2 regions of the Eubacterium sp. F2 genome follow, and region 1 is predicted to be linked to the other one. Evidence: riboswitches for the same ligand, from Rfam matches in the RefSeq annotation. Region 1 holds a riboswitch; the other holds the start of a gene.
The links. Region 1 has a riboswitch for glycine ahead of ACI77B_RS03725 (GrdX family protein). Riboswitches for the same ligand answer to the same signal wherever they lie in the genome.
Positions count from the first base shown of each region.

Region 2: linked by a shared signal. The riboswitch ahead of ACI77B_RS01585 (APC family permease) and the one ahead of ACI77B_RS03725 (GrdX family protein) in region 1 are both predicted to bind glycine.

Region 1 is NZ_CP176393.1:904,156-911,651, forward strand. It holds gene ACI77B_RS03705 (double-cubane-cluster-containing anaerobic reductase) at 1-49, opposite strand, end outside; gene trxB (thioredoxin-disulfide reductase) at 490-1,434, shown strand; gene trxA (thioredoxin TrxA) at 1,574-1,894, shown strand; gene ACI77B_RS03720 (DUF3841 domain-containing protein) at 2,132-2,758, shown strand; glycine riboswitch at 3,089-3,183, shown strand; gene ACI77B_RS03725 (GrdX family protein) at 3,360-3,746, shown strand; gene ACI77B_RS03730 (glycine/sarcosine/betaine reductase component B subunit) at 3,862-5,142, shown strand; gene grdB (glycine reductase complex selenoprotein B) at 5,159-6,472, shown strand; gene grdA (glycine/sarcosine/betaine reductase complex selenoprotein A) at 6,651-7,130, shown strand; gene ACI77B_RS03745 (aminotransferase class V-fold PLP-dependent enzyme) at 7,414-7,496, shown strand, end outside.
Region 2 is NZ_CP176393.1:400,249-407,744, forward strand. It holds gene aroD (type I 3-dehydroquinate dehydratase) at 161-925, opposite strand; gene ACI77B_RS01575 (shikimate kinase) at 922-1,440, opposite strand; gene aroE (shikimate dehydrogenase) at 1,437-2,252, opposite strand; gene ACI77B_RS01585 (APC family permease) at 2,483-3,877, opposite strand; glycine riboswitch at 4,094-4,220, opposite strand; gene ACI77B_RS01590 (class II aldolase/adducin family protein) at 4,393-4,980, opposite strand; gene ACI77B_RS01595 (class II aldolase/adducin family protein) at 4,961-5,575, opposite strand; gene ACI77B_RS01600 (hypothetical protein) at 5,538-5,714, opposite strand; gene ACI77B_RS01605 (COG2426 family protein) at 5,813-6,262, opposite strand; gene ACI77B_RS01610 (transglutaminase domain-containing protein) at 6,777-7,496, opposite strand, start outside.

The sequences.
Region 1 (7,496 bases):
TCTCGACGTCCATGCCGAGCTCTTTCCACATTTCTCTGTAGTCAGCCATTTATCTTTCTCCTTGTATCTCTGTAACGTCGGTTGATGTGTATGTTTGTGTATATGTCCATTTCAAGACTAGCAAATAATTCAGAAATGTCTAATTGATATTTCCTATTCACAGCAATACAGGAGATTTTTAGAATAGAGACAAAACAAACATAGCAAGGTAATAGGTTATACATGTGACAAATGAAATTCTGCTTGCATAGAAATTGTTGATTGTTAACAAAAATACAATCGTGAAATTGTAGTATGTAATCATGATTAAAAAATATCAGGATCGTGTTCAGAAATGGTTGTCAATATCGAAAAAATCGATATAATAGGGGTAGACAGATATTTCCGGGATGCTGAATAAGGTGTTTGCTCTGACACTGAGGTATGTCGAGATATCGACCATCGGGAAAAGAATGACACCGCGGTTATGCGATGTTATGGAGGTGCAATATGGAAGAAATCTATGATGTGGTCATCATCGGAGCCGGACCGGCCGGCCTGTCTGCAGGTCTGTATGCCGGACGCAGCCAGATGAACGCGCTGATTCTGGAGAGAGGCCAGGACGGCGGACAGATTGCGATCACGGACAGCATTGAGAATTACCCGGGACAGGCTGTTCAGGGTGAGTCTGGACCGGAGCTGGTTGCCCGTATGGCAAAACAGGCAGAAGGCTTTGGCGCAAAAAGAGCGTCTGACAGCATTCAGTCAGTAGAACTGAAGGGTGATGTCAAAGTCCTGCATGGTGTAAAGCAGGATTATAAGACGCACAACGTAATCATCGCTTCCGGAGCGCATGCGCGCCCGATCGGATGCGAGAATGAGGGCGTGTTCACAGGAAAGGGCGTATCTTACTGCGCAACATGTGACGCGAACTTCTTTGAAGATTTTGAAGTTTATGTAGTAGGCGGCGGAAATTCCGCAGTTGAAGAGGCCATGTACCTGACCAAGTTTGCCCGCAAGGTAACCGTCATTCACAGAAGAGACGAACTGCGTGCAGACAAGCATGTTCAGGAAAAGGCATTCAAGAACCCGAAGCTCCACTTCATGTGGGATACAGTAGTTGTTGCTCTCCACGGAGAGGGACTGCTTTCCTCCATGGATGTAAAGAATGTCAAGACCGGCGAGATTACAACGATCGAAGCAGATCCGGACGACGGTATGTTCGGTCTGTTCGGATTCGTCGGAACGGTTCCGAATACCAAGATTTTCGAGGGTACCGGACTGGAAATGGACGAGCGCGGATACATTCCTACAGATCAGGATATGCACACCAATCTACCGGGCGTATATGCAGCCGGAGATGTACGTGTGAAGAGCCTGCGTCAGGTTGTTACCGCTGCCGCAGACGGAGCGATCGCTGCTGTTCAGGTAGAAAAGAGTATGTCCAACTATTAAACTGACCGCAGGGATTGATGCAGAACTGCCGGCGCCGCGGGAGCGGAGGACCGGCGGATATCAGAAATCAGAATATGATCGGCAGGTCCGGCCGCCCACAGACCGGGAACTGATGAAAATGAATACAGGAGGCATTACAATGGTAGAGTGCGATAAGAAAAATTTTGATGAAGAAGTTCTGAACTATAAAGACGGATATGTATTCGTAGATTTCTTTGGTGACGGATGCCAGCCATGCATGGCTCTGATGCCAAAGGTTCACGAGTTTGCTGATAAGTACGGCGACAAGATTAAGTTCGCTTCTCTGAACACTACACATGCACGCCGCGCTGCCATCAAGCAGCAGGTTCTGGGACTGCCGGTCATGGCAATCTACAAGGACGGCGAGAAGGTTGAAGAGCTCGTAAAGGATGAGTGCACACCTGAGTCCATTGAGGCAATGATTCAGAAATACATCTAGTCCGGATCTTCAGCGTCTCAGCTGACCAGGCTGCAGAGAAACAGGATTTCAGGAATTTACAGGTATTCCCTCAGCACAGGATACTTTTGCCGCAGGAACGAAGCAGAGAAGGTTCTGCGGGCCGGTTCCGGGACTTCTGCACTCCGCAGCGAAATGAGAAGAATGGAACAGAGCCTTCCGCACTCCCCAGCACAGAGTGCAGAAGGCTCTTTTTTACAAGGAAGGTGTGTGAAAATTATGATTACAAGCGAAAGACTGAAGCAGCTCGTGGACCGTCCGGTGGTGCGTCTCTATACGAGGCAGAATGATAAAACCCTGGAACAGCTGAGAAGGGACGGCAGGATCATCAATCAGAGATTATATGTACAGCTTCATCTCGGAGACATCGCACCGCTGTTTCTGGAAAGCTACGACTGGCTGACGGAGCGGGTCGCAAAAATTGTGCCGAAGCCGGACGACGTGCACGCGCCGATCTGGTGCTCAGTATGCCGGGAAAACTGTCTGAAACCAATTGAGGGAACGGTCGTCTATGTGATCGACGTGCCGCGCGAGAAAATCTGTCTGTTCGACGACGGAAAGTGGGATTATGTTCTGAACCGCATTTATCTGCCGAAAGACGAGGCAGATGATCAGGCCTATCATCAGCATCTGCGGGATCTGGGCGTCGAAAGCCGCTTTCAGATCATGCAGGGGAAGTACGCGGGCATGTTTCCTGAGGAAGAACGCAGAATCCGCGAGAGCTGGGAGCGCATCTTCGATATAGACGACTGGTCGCCGTTCCATGTCTGCGGAAATATCTGGGAAATTCGGGACAATCAGGTGAAGCAGATTCTCCGCCCTGAAGATCCTCAGATCCTGATTTAAGAGGGCGGACAGGCCGCATGTTCATCTGACAAAATTCACCGGGCAAGGGAACGCCTGCTTTGCTGCATAACACCGTGCTGCCGGCCTGATGCATGAAGACTAATCAGAAACCTACCGTGGGAATATGAATTGACAGAATAAGCAGGTATTGTGCGGCGATTATGTACTATTTGCAGGATTTATGTCTGACATAACAAAAATAAACCCTGCCTTTTAATAATCGCGATTGCAAAAATGAATCTGGGAAAAATCCATTGACTAAAGATTAACGAATTGATAATATGAATGTGAAATCCGATGAGGTATAGATTGTAACTATGCAATACGGGCTGATGTTTTCCGGGAGATCGCCGCTGCGGGCGGCAGCCGAAGGGGCAAGCAGCACATGCTGTGAAACTTTCAGGTAAAAGGACTGGAAAACGGACTGGATTCTGGATCTATGCAGGAGGACACATCCTCTTTCACATTGCAGACAGAAGGGACGACCGCAGAAATCAGAGCATTCTGCAGGGACGCCCCCCTTTTTTATTCATCGGATGTGCGGGAGACAGAGGGATCTGTCAGAAAGATGCGTTGTTTATGACGCGGAGAGGAGAAGGTCATGGGTACCGGATATATCATCATTACTAACAATCCGATGGTCGATGAGAAGTTCAGCAATACTCATGACGTTGTCTATAAAGAGGTTTCGTATCGGGAAATTCTGGAGGAAGCGATGAACTGGATCATGCAGGGCCATGAACTTCTGACGCATCCGCTTTCCGGCAGCGTGAAACCGAACGAAACCCCGTATAAATCTCTGCTCGTCAGGAAGCAGACAGGCAAGCCGGATGCACGTTCCATAGAGCTGATCGAACGCGCGGTGGAGACCTGCGATAAATTCGAAAAACGCACATTTACGTATAAACCGGGGGTTTATAAGGATTTCCAGCTGGTAGACATGACACTGATCGAAAGCGGCATGTCATCTGCTGATGAGTGGCTGTAATCCGCAGAATCATGTGGGCTGAAGCTGCTGAATATTAGATATATTAACGCTAGGACATTAATTCTAACACTACACTTAATCATTAACAATTCTTCTGAAAAGGAGGGAACCAGATATGAAGCTGGAAATGGGATATATCCACATTACGGATATCCAGTTTGCAGATGAGTCCAAGGTGCAGGACGGCATCCTCTACGTCAGCAAAGAGGAACTGACCAAGCTGGCACTTGAAGATGAACATCTCAAGACTGCGGAGTTCGATATCGCTAAACCAGGAGAGTCTGTCCGCATTACACCGGTTAAGGATGTTATCGAGCCGCGTGTAAAGGTTGAAGGAAACGGCGGAGAATTTCCTGGAGTAGTTTCCAAAGTTGATACCGTAGGATCCGGAAAGACCTATGCACTGAAGGGTATGGCTGTCGTAACCGCCGGCCCGATCGTCGGATTCCAGGAAGGCGTCATCGACATGACCGGCCCGGGAGCTGACTACACACCGTTCTCCAAGACACTGAACCTGGTTATGGTTCTGGAGCCGGTTGACGGAATCAAACAGCACGACTACGAGAGAGCTGTAAGAATGGCCGGATTCCGCGTTGCATCCTATGTCGGCGAGCTCGCAAGAGACCTCACACCGGATGAAACAGAGGTATTTGAGACATGCACCATCAAGGAAGGACTGGAAAAGTACCCGGATCTGCCGAGAGTTGCTTATGTCCAGATGCTGCAGAGCCAGGGACTTCTGCATGATACATACGTTTACGGCGTAGACGCAAAGAAGATCCTGCCGACACTGCTCAGCCCGACAGAGGTTATGGACGGCGCGATCATCTCCGGAAACTGCGTATCCGCATGCGATAAGAACCCTACTTACGTTCATCAGAACAACCCGGTTGTCCACGATCTGTTCAAGCAGCATGGAAAGAAGCTCAACTTCGTCTGCCAGATTATCACCAACGAAAATGTATACCTCGCAGACAAGGAGCGTTCTTCCAATTTCACAGCAAAGCTCTGCAAGATGCTGGATCTGGATGGCGTAATCGTATCTCAGGAAGGATTCGGAAACCCGGATACAGACCTGATCATGAACTGCAAGAAGATTGAGGCGGAAGGCGTAAAGACCGTCATCATCACGGATGAGTATGCTGGAAGAGACGGAAAATCCCAGTCCCTGGCAGATGCTGACGCAGCTGCAGACGCAGTCGTTACCGGCGGAAATGCCAATGAAGTGATTATCCTGCCGAAGATGGACAAGGTAATCGGAACTCTGGCATTCATCAATAAGATCGCCGGAGCCAGTGAAGAAACACTGCGTGAAGACGGATCTCTGGAAGTTGAGCTGCAGGTTATCACAGGCGCAACCAATGAGACAGGCTTCAACAAACTGAGCGCAAGATAAGAGGGGAGGAAGAGAAATGGCTAAACTGAGAGTCGTTCACTACATCAACCAGTTCTTCGCTCAGATCGGCGGAGAGGAGAAGGCTGATTATCCGGCTGAATGCAGACCGGGTGAAGTCGTAGGACCTGGACTGGCCCTGCAGGCTGGACTGAAGGACGAAGCAGAAATCGTCGGAACGATTGTCTGCGGAGATTCCTACTTCAACGAAAATATTGACAAGGCTACCGCAGATATTCTGGAAATGGTTAAGGAACTGAAGCCAGATGTATTCGTAGCAGGACCTGCATTCAACGCAGGCCGTTACGGAGTTGCCTGCGGAACTATGGCTGCTGCTGTTCAGGAAAAACTTGGTGTTCCTTCTCTGACAGGAATGTTTGAGGAGAACCCGGGCGCAGACATGTATAAGAACAAGGTTCTGATCGTTGCGACCAAGAACAGTGCAGCAGGAATGAGAGCAGCTATGAAGAAGATGGCTCCGCTGACTCTGAAGCTCGCAAAGGGTGAGAAGATCGGCGCTTCCTGTGAAGAGGGATATATGCCGAACGGTGTCAGAGTCAACTTCTTCGAGAAGAAGAGAGGTTCTGAGCGTGCCGTTGAGATGCTGCTGAAGAAACTGGCCGGAAAGCCGTTTACAACAGAGTATCCGATGCCGAGTTTCGATCGTGTTGCTCCGAATCCGGCTGTTAAAGATATGTCCAAGGCAACAATCGCTCTGGTTACGTCTGGAGGAATCGTTCCGAAGGGAAATCCGGATCACATCGAAAGCTCTTCCGCATCTCACTATGGTGAGTATGACATTACCGGAGTAACAGACCTGACAGCAGATACCTATGAGACTGCTCATGGCGGATATGACCCGGTTTACGCAAACGAAGACGCAGACCGTGTTCTGCCGGTCGATGTACTGCGTGACATGGAAAAGGAAGGCGTTATCGGCAAGCTGCATAATAAGTACTATGCAACTGTAGGAAACGGAACTGCTGTAGCATCCGCGAAGAAGTTCGCTGCAGAAATCGGAAAGAAACTGAAGAATGACGGTGTAGACGCAGTTATCCTCACTTCCACCTGAGGAACCTGTACGCGTTGCGGTGCAACGATGGTTAAGGAAATCGAGAGAGCTGGCCTGCCGGTAGTTCATATCTGCACAGTTACTCCTATTTCTATGACAGTAGGTGCGAACAGAATCGTTCCTGCTATTGCTATTCCTCATCCTCTGGGCAATCCGGAGCTGGATCATGACGAAGAGAAGGCACTCCGCCGTCATATCGTCGAGAAGGCTCTGAAGGCACTGTCTACAGAGGTAACAGAGCAGACAATTTTCGAGGACTAATGGAAATCCGCGGATGTTGAAATTCCAGTGAATGAAAGTTTAACATACGCGATTAAAAAATTTTGTGAAATATTGCTTTTTCCTATAGCTTTTTGAAGCGAATAGTGATATTATCAATGTAACAAAGTTAAGTAAACATGATTATTTAAATCAGAATAAAAAAGAAAGGAGAGAGATAATGGCTATTTTAAAAGACAAAAAAGTAGTGATTATCGGCGACCGTGACGGAATTCCGGGCGACGCCATCGCAGAATGTGTAAAAACTGCCGGCGGCGAAGTCGTATTCTCGTCCACGGAGTGCTTTGTCTGAACGAGCGCAGGCGCAATGGATCTGGAGAACCAGAGAAGAGTTAAGGAGTTTGCTGAGAAGTACGGCCCGGAGAACGTAGTTGTACTGCTTGGTGCTGCTGAGGGAGAGGCTGCCGGCCTGGCTGCTGAAACCGTTACAGCAGGAGATCCGACTTTCGCAGGTCCGTTGACGAATGTCCAGTTGGGACTTACAGTATACCATGTTGTTGAACCTGAAGTGAAAGAAGAGTTCGATCCTGACGTTTATGACGAGCAGATCAGCATGATGGAGATGGTACTCGACGTTGATGATATCATTGAGGAAATGACAGACATCAGAGATGAGTACTGCAAATATCTCGATAAATAGAAAATAAGTGGCGGAAGGGAGCTGTGATAAACAGCTCCCTTTTGTGGTATATACGAACGGGACATGTTTTATGATCGGATGTAATTTGCAGGATTCTGTATTATACTGGGATGTGTGAATAGAGATTATCAATTGTACAGAAGTATGACGGAATCTTATAATTTTTATTGAGAGGATTTATTTCCCTGCAGATATGCGGCTGGCGTATTGTTTTTATCAATAGCTTTAAAAGGCCTGCTGCAGAGGATTTTTCCGAAGGAAGAAACAAGAAACGGAGAATACAATGCGTAAGGTTTACTTGGATAACGGAAGCACATCATTTCCGAAGGCGCCGGGCACGGGTGAGGCGATGAGTGATTTTATGAC
Region 2 (7,496 bases), 500 kb from region 1:
TCCCCCGCTCCTTATTCTCACTTTTCTCTAAATGCCTTGAAACGACTGCATCTGCATAAAATCACATTTTTATGCATGTGTGCGTTTCCGATATCAATACAGTCGTTTTATAAAATATTTTTATTGCCATTAAAAACTTTTTTGTATAGTTATGTATACATTATACTTTTTGCACGGCCGAATGGATGCTTTCCAGGATTTTCCGGAGATCCCCGGCATTCATCTGGCCTGGTGCAGAGGCCTTTTCCGCGCATCCGAAGGTCAGGCAGGAGCCGTCTGTTTCTCCGCCGATCCGGCTCAGTGTTCCTCTTCCGCCCATGGCCATGGTGATCAGCAGCTGATCCGGAAATCTGCGTTTTACCTCTGCAGTCGCGCCCATCAGGGTAAACACATCCTCATCATTTTCCGGCATGCAGGCGATCTTGGCCGCATCCGCGCCGAGATCCCGCATCGTAATAAGGCGATTAATCAGCTCTTCACGCGGCGGCGTCTTCTGAAAATCATGGGAGCTCAGAATCACGAATACCTTCTGCTTCTTCGCCTTTTCTATCATCCCGCTGATCTTGTCACAGTCCTTGTAAAACTCTATGTCAACAGCGTCCGCAAGACCGGATTCCACAGCTTCACCAAGCATCGTAAAATAACGATCTTCGGAAATTTCCTGTTCCCCGCCCTCTTCCGCCGTCCGGAAGGTATACAGCAGATTCATCTGCGGCAAAACTTCCCTAGCAAGGGATAAGGCTTTTCTGACCATTCCCTTACTCTGTGCCTGTTCCAGACTGTCCATTCTCAGCTCGACGACATCATGGGGAACCTGCCCTGCAGCTTCCAGACTGTGCTTTAACTCGCTGAAGTCTTTCCCCATAACCGGAACGCAGACTGCTGGCATGCCATCTCCGAGTTTCACGGATCCGATTTTCTTCACAGCTTTTCCTCCTTTACCAGCCGAAGCAGTTTTTCCTGGACCTGCTCCTCCGTTCCGTCATTTTTCACCGTGTAATCGGCAGCCGCCCGATACTTTCCGATCCGTCTGCTGTATAGATCCAGAACTCTCTGCTTTCCCTCTTTCAGAAGCGGGCGTCCTCCGGTTTCCACATCTCCCATGATGGCCTCCGGGGAACGGTCCAGAAAGATGATTGTACCCGTTTCCCTGTACAGGCGGATATTTTCTTCTCTCTCCACAACTCCGCCTCCGCATGCGATGACCAGGCCGTTTCCCCCAGATAAATAGTGGCTTGTCCGGATTTCCGCATCCCGGAAGGCGTCTTCTCCTTCATCGAATAAATCTTTAATCGTTCTATGCTCCCGCTCCACCAGGACGTCATCTGCATCCCGGAAAGGACGGCCCAGAGCTTCTGCAAGCCGGCGTCCGAAACTGCTTTTTCCGCATCCCGGCATTCCGATCAGAATAATGTTCGATTTCTTTTTCTCTTCCGTCATGCTTCCATGTCCTCCGCAATCTTCTGCAGGATTTCTTCAGGGACCTGCAGATTCTGCCAGATTTCCTCCGCAGCTACAGCCTGTGCCGTCAGCATGTACATGCCGTTTCTGGTTTTCAGGCCATTGACTCTTCCCATTCTGAGGAACTCCGTTTCCTTCGGGTTGTAAATCAGATCCATGGCTGCGTGGAAATTCTTCACCACTTCTTCAGAAACCGCGGCCTTTCCGGTTTTCGGGAACATTCCTACCGGCGTGCAGTTCACCAGGATATCTCCGCTTCTGCCGTCGAGTTCCTCATAAGAAATCAGACTGCCGCCGTTCTTTTCCAAAAATTCCCGGAATTCGTCCTGCTCATTTTTATGACGGGATACAGCCAGAAGCTCTTTCGGGGCATGGTCAGCCAGGAACTGCACGACGGCCCTTGCGGCACCGCCGGTGCCCAGAACTACACAGACCTTTCCATGAGGATCTGCCCCCATTCCCAGAAGCGACCTTCCAAAGCCCGTATAATCGGTATTAAAACCGAACATGCCATCTTCCGTAAATTTGATGGTGTTCACCGCGCCGATAGCCTCTGCCTCTGCAGAGACCCCCTTCAGGAAGGGCATAACTGCTCGTTTATACGGGATCGTGACGTTAACGCCCGTATACCCTTCTGCCGCCAGCTGCTTCAGGCGGCTTTCCAGTTCTTCCGGCTCCATTTCCAGCAGTTCATAGCTGTTTCCCTCCTGGTACAGCGCCTGGAACAGTTTCTGGTGAATCTCCGGCGAACAGCTGTGTCCGAGTGTTCTGCCAATCAGTCCGAATTTCATCCTTGCCTCTTTTCTTTTTGTCCCCAAAATATGGGGCCGTCTGCATTCAGAGAAAAGAAAAAGACCATCGCGAAATGGCCTTTTCCTGAACAGATTTCTCTGTCCACGCCCCATAAATTATGTTATTTCACAAAAATCGTATGGGTTAATTGTATGGTTAATACAGAAAGTTGTCAAGTTCTCATTTACACTTCTTCAACGAGCAATCCTCATCTGCACGCCTTCTTCAATTACGCACACTTGCTCTCTACGCTGGCTTCTTCCTTCTCCAGCTTGTTTTCCAGTGCCTTGTAGACTGGAACACCGATGAGCATGACAACGATACTGCATGCCGACAGGATTGTGGTCTGAAGGCCTGCCAGGAAGAGCTGATCGACGACGACGAAGAGTCCGCTGGCGATTGCAATAGCTGGAACAATCGGATACAGAGGAACTTTATAGGTTCTCTTCCATTCCGGATGATCCTTGCGGAGCTTGATGCATCCGACAAAGCTCAGTGTGTAGAAGGTCCAGCATGCGAATACGGCGAGGTTGGTCAGTGTATTGAACTGGCCGCTCAGGGAATAAATCGCTCCGATGATGGAAATCAGGTAGATAGAGTTTACCGGAACCTGGGATTTATTCAGCTTTGCGAACATTTTATGCTTCGGGAACAGTCCCTCCACAGCCAAGGAGTACATGACTCTGGATCCGGAAAGTACGAATCCGTTGCAGGCACCGAATACGGAAATCATGATGCCGACAGCGATGATCTTTCCTCCGACATTTCCGAAAAGCTTGATGGCTACTGCGGCTGCTGGCGCATCCATGGCTGCCAGCTGGGATGCCGGGATGACCTTCAGGTAGGCCAGGTTTACGATCAGGTAAATCGCGGTGATTACGGAAACTCCTCCGACAATCGCGCGCGGCAGGTCTTTTCCAGGGTTCTTCAGCTCTCCGGCGATGGCTCCTACACCGGTCCATCCTTCAAAAGCAAACAGAACGGATACGAGCAGCATGCCCATTGCGGAAACCGGATTGACGCCTTTTCCGATCATCGGGCTCATCAGAGGCTGGGAGCTTCCGCCCTTCAGGAATCCGAAGATGATCAGCAGAATGATCGGTGCCAGTTTGCATATGGTGAATACGATCTGCAGGTTTCCGGCAGCCTTGGCGCTGATGCAGTTCACGATAACCAGAATCAGAATGCAGACCAGTGCCATCGGGACAGCGAATTTCTGGCCGACAAACATGGCTGCCTGATTGCCGAATGCTACAGCCAGCGCGGAAATCATTGCCGGGTAGAACAGGAGAACCTGCACCCAGCCGCAGACAAATCCCAGTCTCGGGCTGTAGATATCTCTGATATAGGTGACAATTCCGCCTGTTTTCGGGATCAGCACCGCAACTTCTGCAAAGGTCAGTGCCGCGCAGATGCTGATGATGCCTACGACGAGCCAGGCGAGGATGCCCATTCCCGGAGCGCCTCCGGTAGTTGTAAAAATTGCCTGTGGTTTAAAGAACACACCGGATCCGATTACACAGCCGATTACCGTTGCCAGCGCAGTACCGACACCAAGGTTCTTCTTCAATCCGTCAGACGAACTTTCAGGAGCGCTGCTTACAGCTTTCTTTTCGTCCTTCATAATTTTCTCCCTTCTCCAAACAACTCTGGCCTTCAGTCACATTAACGCGTTAAAGCGTTTAAGCATTAAAAAAGAGACTTTGACCGCACGTAAACTTCAACGTGCCTCAAAATCTCAGTACTTTTGCCTGAAAGCATCACTTCTTCGGCGGCCTTTGGACAGTTTCAATTCAAAACCATACAATTCACTGATCTGCCCGCGGCCTTTCCAGAGCTCCATCCGCAATGTGTCCCTTGTACCTGAAAGCTTCACACCGTCTGTGGCGCAGCCGGTGTTTTCTCCATCGGTTTCCTGCCCCGGCTGTTCACATGCCGGCTGACAGAAAGTCTCCACATCGCTTCATCTGGATATTCACTTTTTTACGAGAACGTATTCTAGAATCCATTCCGTTTCCGTTATCTTCAACTTTATCTTAATCGATTTCACTCCGCGGTGTCAATACTTCTGCGCCATGTGTACAATATATTTTCAATACTCTTTACATCCGGTTAAATTATTTGATAATGCTCAAACAATCAGTCGTTTATGCGACTTTCGATATACTGTCTCGCTGCCTCTTCAATCGCACTGCAGGTATGAAAGGCCTGTTTCAGATCCACTCCGCAGCAAATCATGCCGTGATGCGCCATGATGCATCCCTTTCCGCTGCCGAGCGCACGGATCGTGTTTCTGGACAGTGCATTCGTCCCCGGGCGGGCATAATCCGCAACCCGGATAATGCTTCCGACTTCCTCAGCCAGAACCGGATTTTCCACCTCCAGAGGCATCTTTGCTGCCGCAAACACACTGCAGTATGTCGAATGAGTGTGAATAACCGCGCCGGCATCAGGACGACGACGGTAAATTCCCGCATGCAGGCCCCTTTCCGATGTCGGTTTGTTTCCAAAACGGTCATATTTCAGGTTTTTGATGGAAACGACCACCATGTCTTCCGGCTGAAGGCGTTCATAATCCAGTCCGGAAGGCGTGACCAGCATTTTCTCATCGTTCAGGCGTACGGAAAGATTGCCCCAGGTGCCCTGCACCAGTCCGGATGCCAGAAGCCTCTGTCCGTATACGACCAGCATCTCTCTGCACTCTTCTTCAGCCCTCAATATCATCATCCTGCTCCCTTTCTGACTTTGAATACCGGTATAAATAGAAATTCCGCATCATCCTGCAGTCCAGCTTCCCGATATGTCTGGCACCGCCGATGACAGATGCCTTGATATTTACCTTTGCCGACTTCTCCAGCACCAGAAGCGCCGTATACGCCTCATACAGCGTCCGCCCGCAGGTCACCGCATAGCGTCCCTTCAGCAGAACCGCGCTCGTATCATTCAGCGCAGCGGTAATTTCACGGACACTCCGGTGAACAATCGGAACCCTTCTTCCGATAATCTGTGCCATATCATCCAGGCAGGCTCCGATCGGCTTCCCGGCATCGATATATTTTCCGACAAAAGGTGTACGGGCAAGGATCATCGCTTTCTGCTTTTTCAGCTTCATGAGCGCAGCTGCCTCCACGGTATCCAGCTGATCCAGCATTCTGGACACTTCTATAATATCCTCATCGGAAATATAGCGGAAATCCGTTCCTCTTTTTGTGGCAAAAATTCTTCCGTCTTTTTTAAGAATGATTCTTGGCGCAGGCCCCGCAGAGTACGGAAGCGCTGCAATTTTATCCGCGTATTCCGTAATCAGCTGTTTCTGATCCATTCTTGTTCACCTCTCCCATTCTCTGCAGCATCTGACGTCTTACGGCAGAAGCATCTGTAAGTCTCTGTTCCGCCGCTCCGTTCATCAGAAGTACAGTATGTTCATAAACGTAAAGTTCTTCCGTTTTATGAACTGGCATTATAAAATTCCTCAATACTGACATTATATCGTACGGATGAATATGCGTCCATATGGAAAACATTACATATTTTCCATAAATTAACAGTGTCGCTTTCCCTACAAAATCTTAATTCCCATGCTGACCGCCAGGACGACTGCATCCGCAATCAGCACCCCGAGAGTAATGCTCGGAAGCGCCCGTTTCATCCTCATTTCTGCCAGCGATGCGACCAGCGCGCCGGTCCAGGCTCCAGTTCCGGGAAGCGGTACCGCAACCAGAATACACAGGCCCAGCCATTCATAACGCTCTGCCTTCTTCCTGTTTTTCTCCGCTTTCTGTTCCAGCCGGTCCAGAATATGGTCAAGCCATGTGCTTCTTCCCCGTAAGAACAAAATCAGCTTTCGCAGAAACAGAATAATAAATGGAACCGGCAGCAGATTCCCCGCCGCCGCGATAACATACGCGGCCAGTGGCGCTGCGCCCTTCGCAATGGCAAACGGAAGAGCACCGCGGAGTTCCACCACCGGCACCATTGCCATTAAAAATTCAATCAGAAGTACCTTCATGCAATTTCCTCTCCGCTGCATTTGCCTGCACCATTGGCAGAACTTCCAGTAAAATTTTACAATATTATAGCATACAATTCGAATAGCGGTATGTATTTTCAACTGTCCACAAACTCTGAAAAGCATGATTTCTACACGTCTCCGACGTCTTTTCCGCAGTCTTTCTCATGCCGTTTCATGTCAAGTTCCTGTGTCTGCCCCACACTTTGCTGCAGGACATGCTGTTTCACACAGGAAAACGGCTCCACGAAAGTTTCTGCTTTCGCTGAGCCGTCTGATTCTCTATCTATATTTTATATCGCATAAATTAATCTGGCCCTCAGGCCCTGGTTTTCACTGCGGGCCGGGTGATCGTCTCCCGGCTCGCGGAATCTCTATCTTCTATATCGCAAAATGTATTTTCAATATCGCAAATTTATCTTTATATCGCAAAATCTATATTTTATATCGCAATTCTAGTTTTAACATCGCAGATTGATGATTTCTGAACTCCGTCATTCTTCCGGATGAAGATCTACTTGATTTTCATGCTTGAAGCGGAGGTCGGGCAGAGCGCCTTGAATCTCTTGGAACGGTATGCTGCTGCACGCTTATGTCCTCTGAACTGCTTATCAGACTTCAGGAAATAGCGGTAGCTGCTTTCTCCTGCATCCCAGGTTGCATCAGCGTTATACCACTTGTTTCCGATCTTGATCAGGTTCCATGCGTGAAGTCCGCCGTTTGCCTGTCCTACGATTACTCTGCAGGGAACACCTGCTTTACGGCACATGTCGTAAACCAGAGCCGCATATCCGTTGCAGACGGCTTTTTTATTTACCAGTGCTGCATAGGCTGTATACGCTGTATCCTTCAGATTTGAGCTGTAATCGTATTTCACATTTTTCGTGACGTACTTATAAATTCTTTTTACTTTCTGCTTGTCGCTGCCGCTTGTTCCGATGGATGCCATTACGCTGTTCAACTTCTCTTTATAGGTCCGCTCCTGACTCTTGCTCAGTCTGTAGCTGACCTTGTCCTGTACGTGAATGACATACTGTCCATCAACTTTTTCACAGCTGTAGGAGAATTCATCGCCGTTATACAGATTCCATGCCGCATAATCTCCTGCCGTATTCAGTCCGTCATCCAGACTGGTCAGGCCGGAAATGCTGGTAGAAGAAAATGTATCAAATGCGGAACCCATGCTGTCTACTTTCAGCGTGTAGTTGATTTCCGGATTCATTTCCATGACATT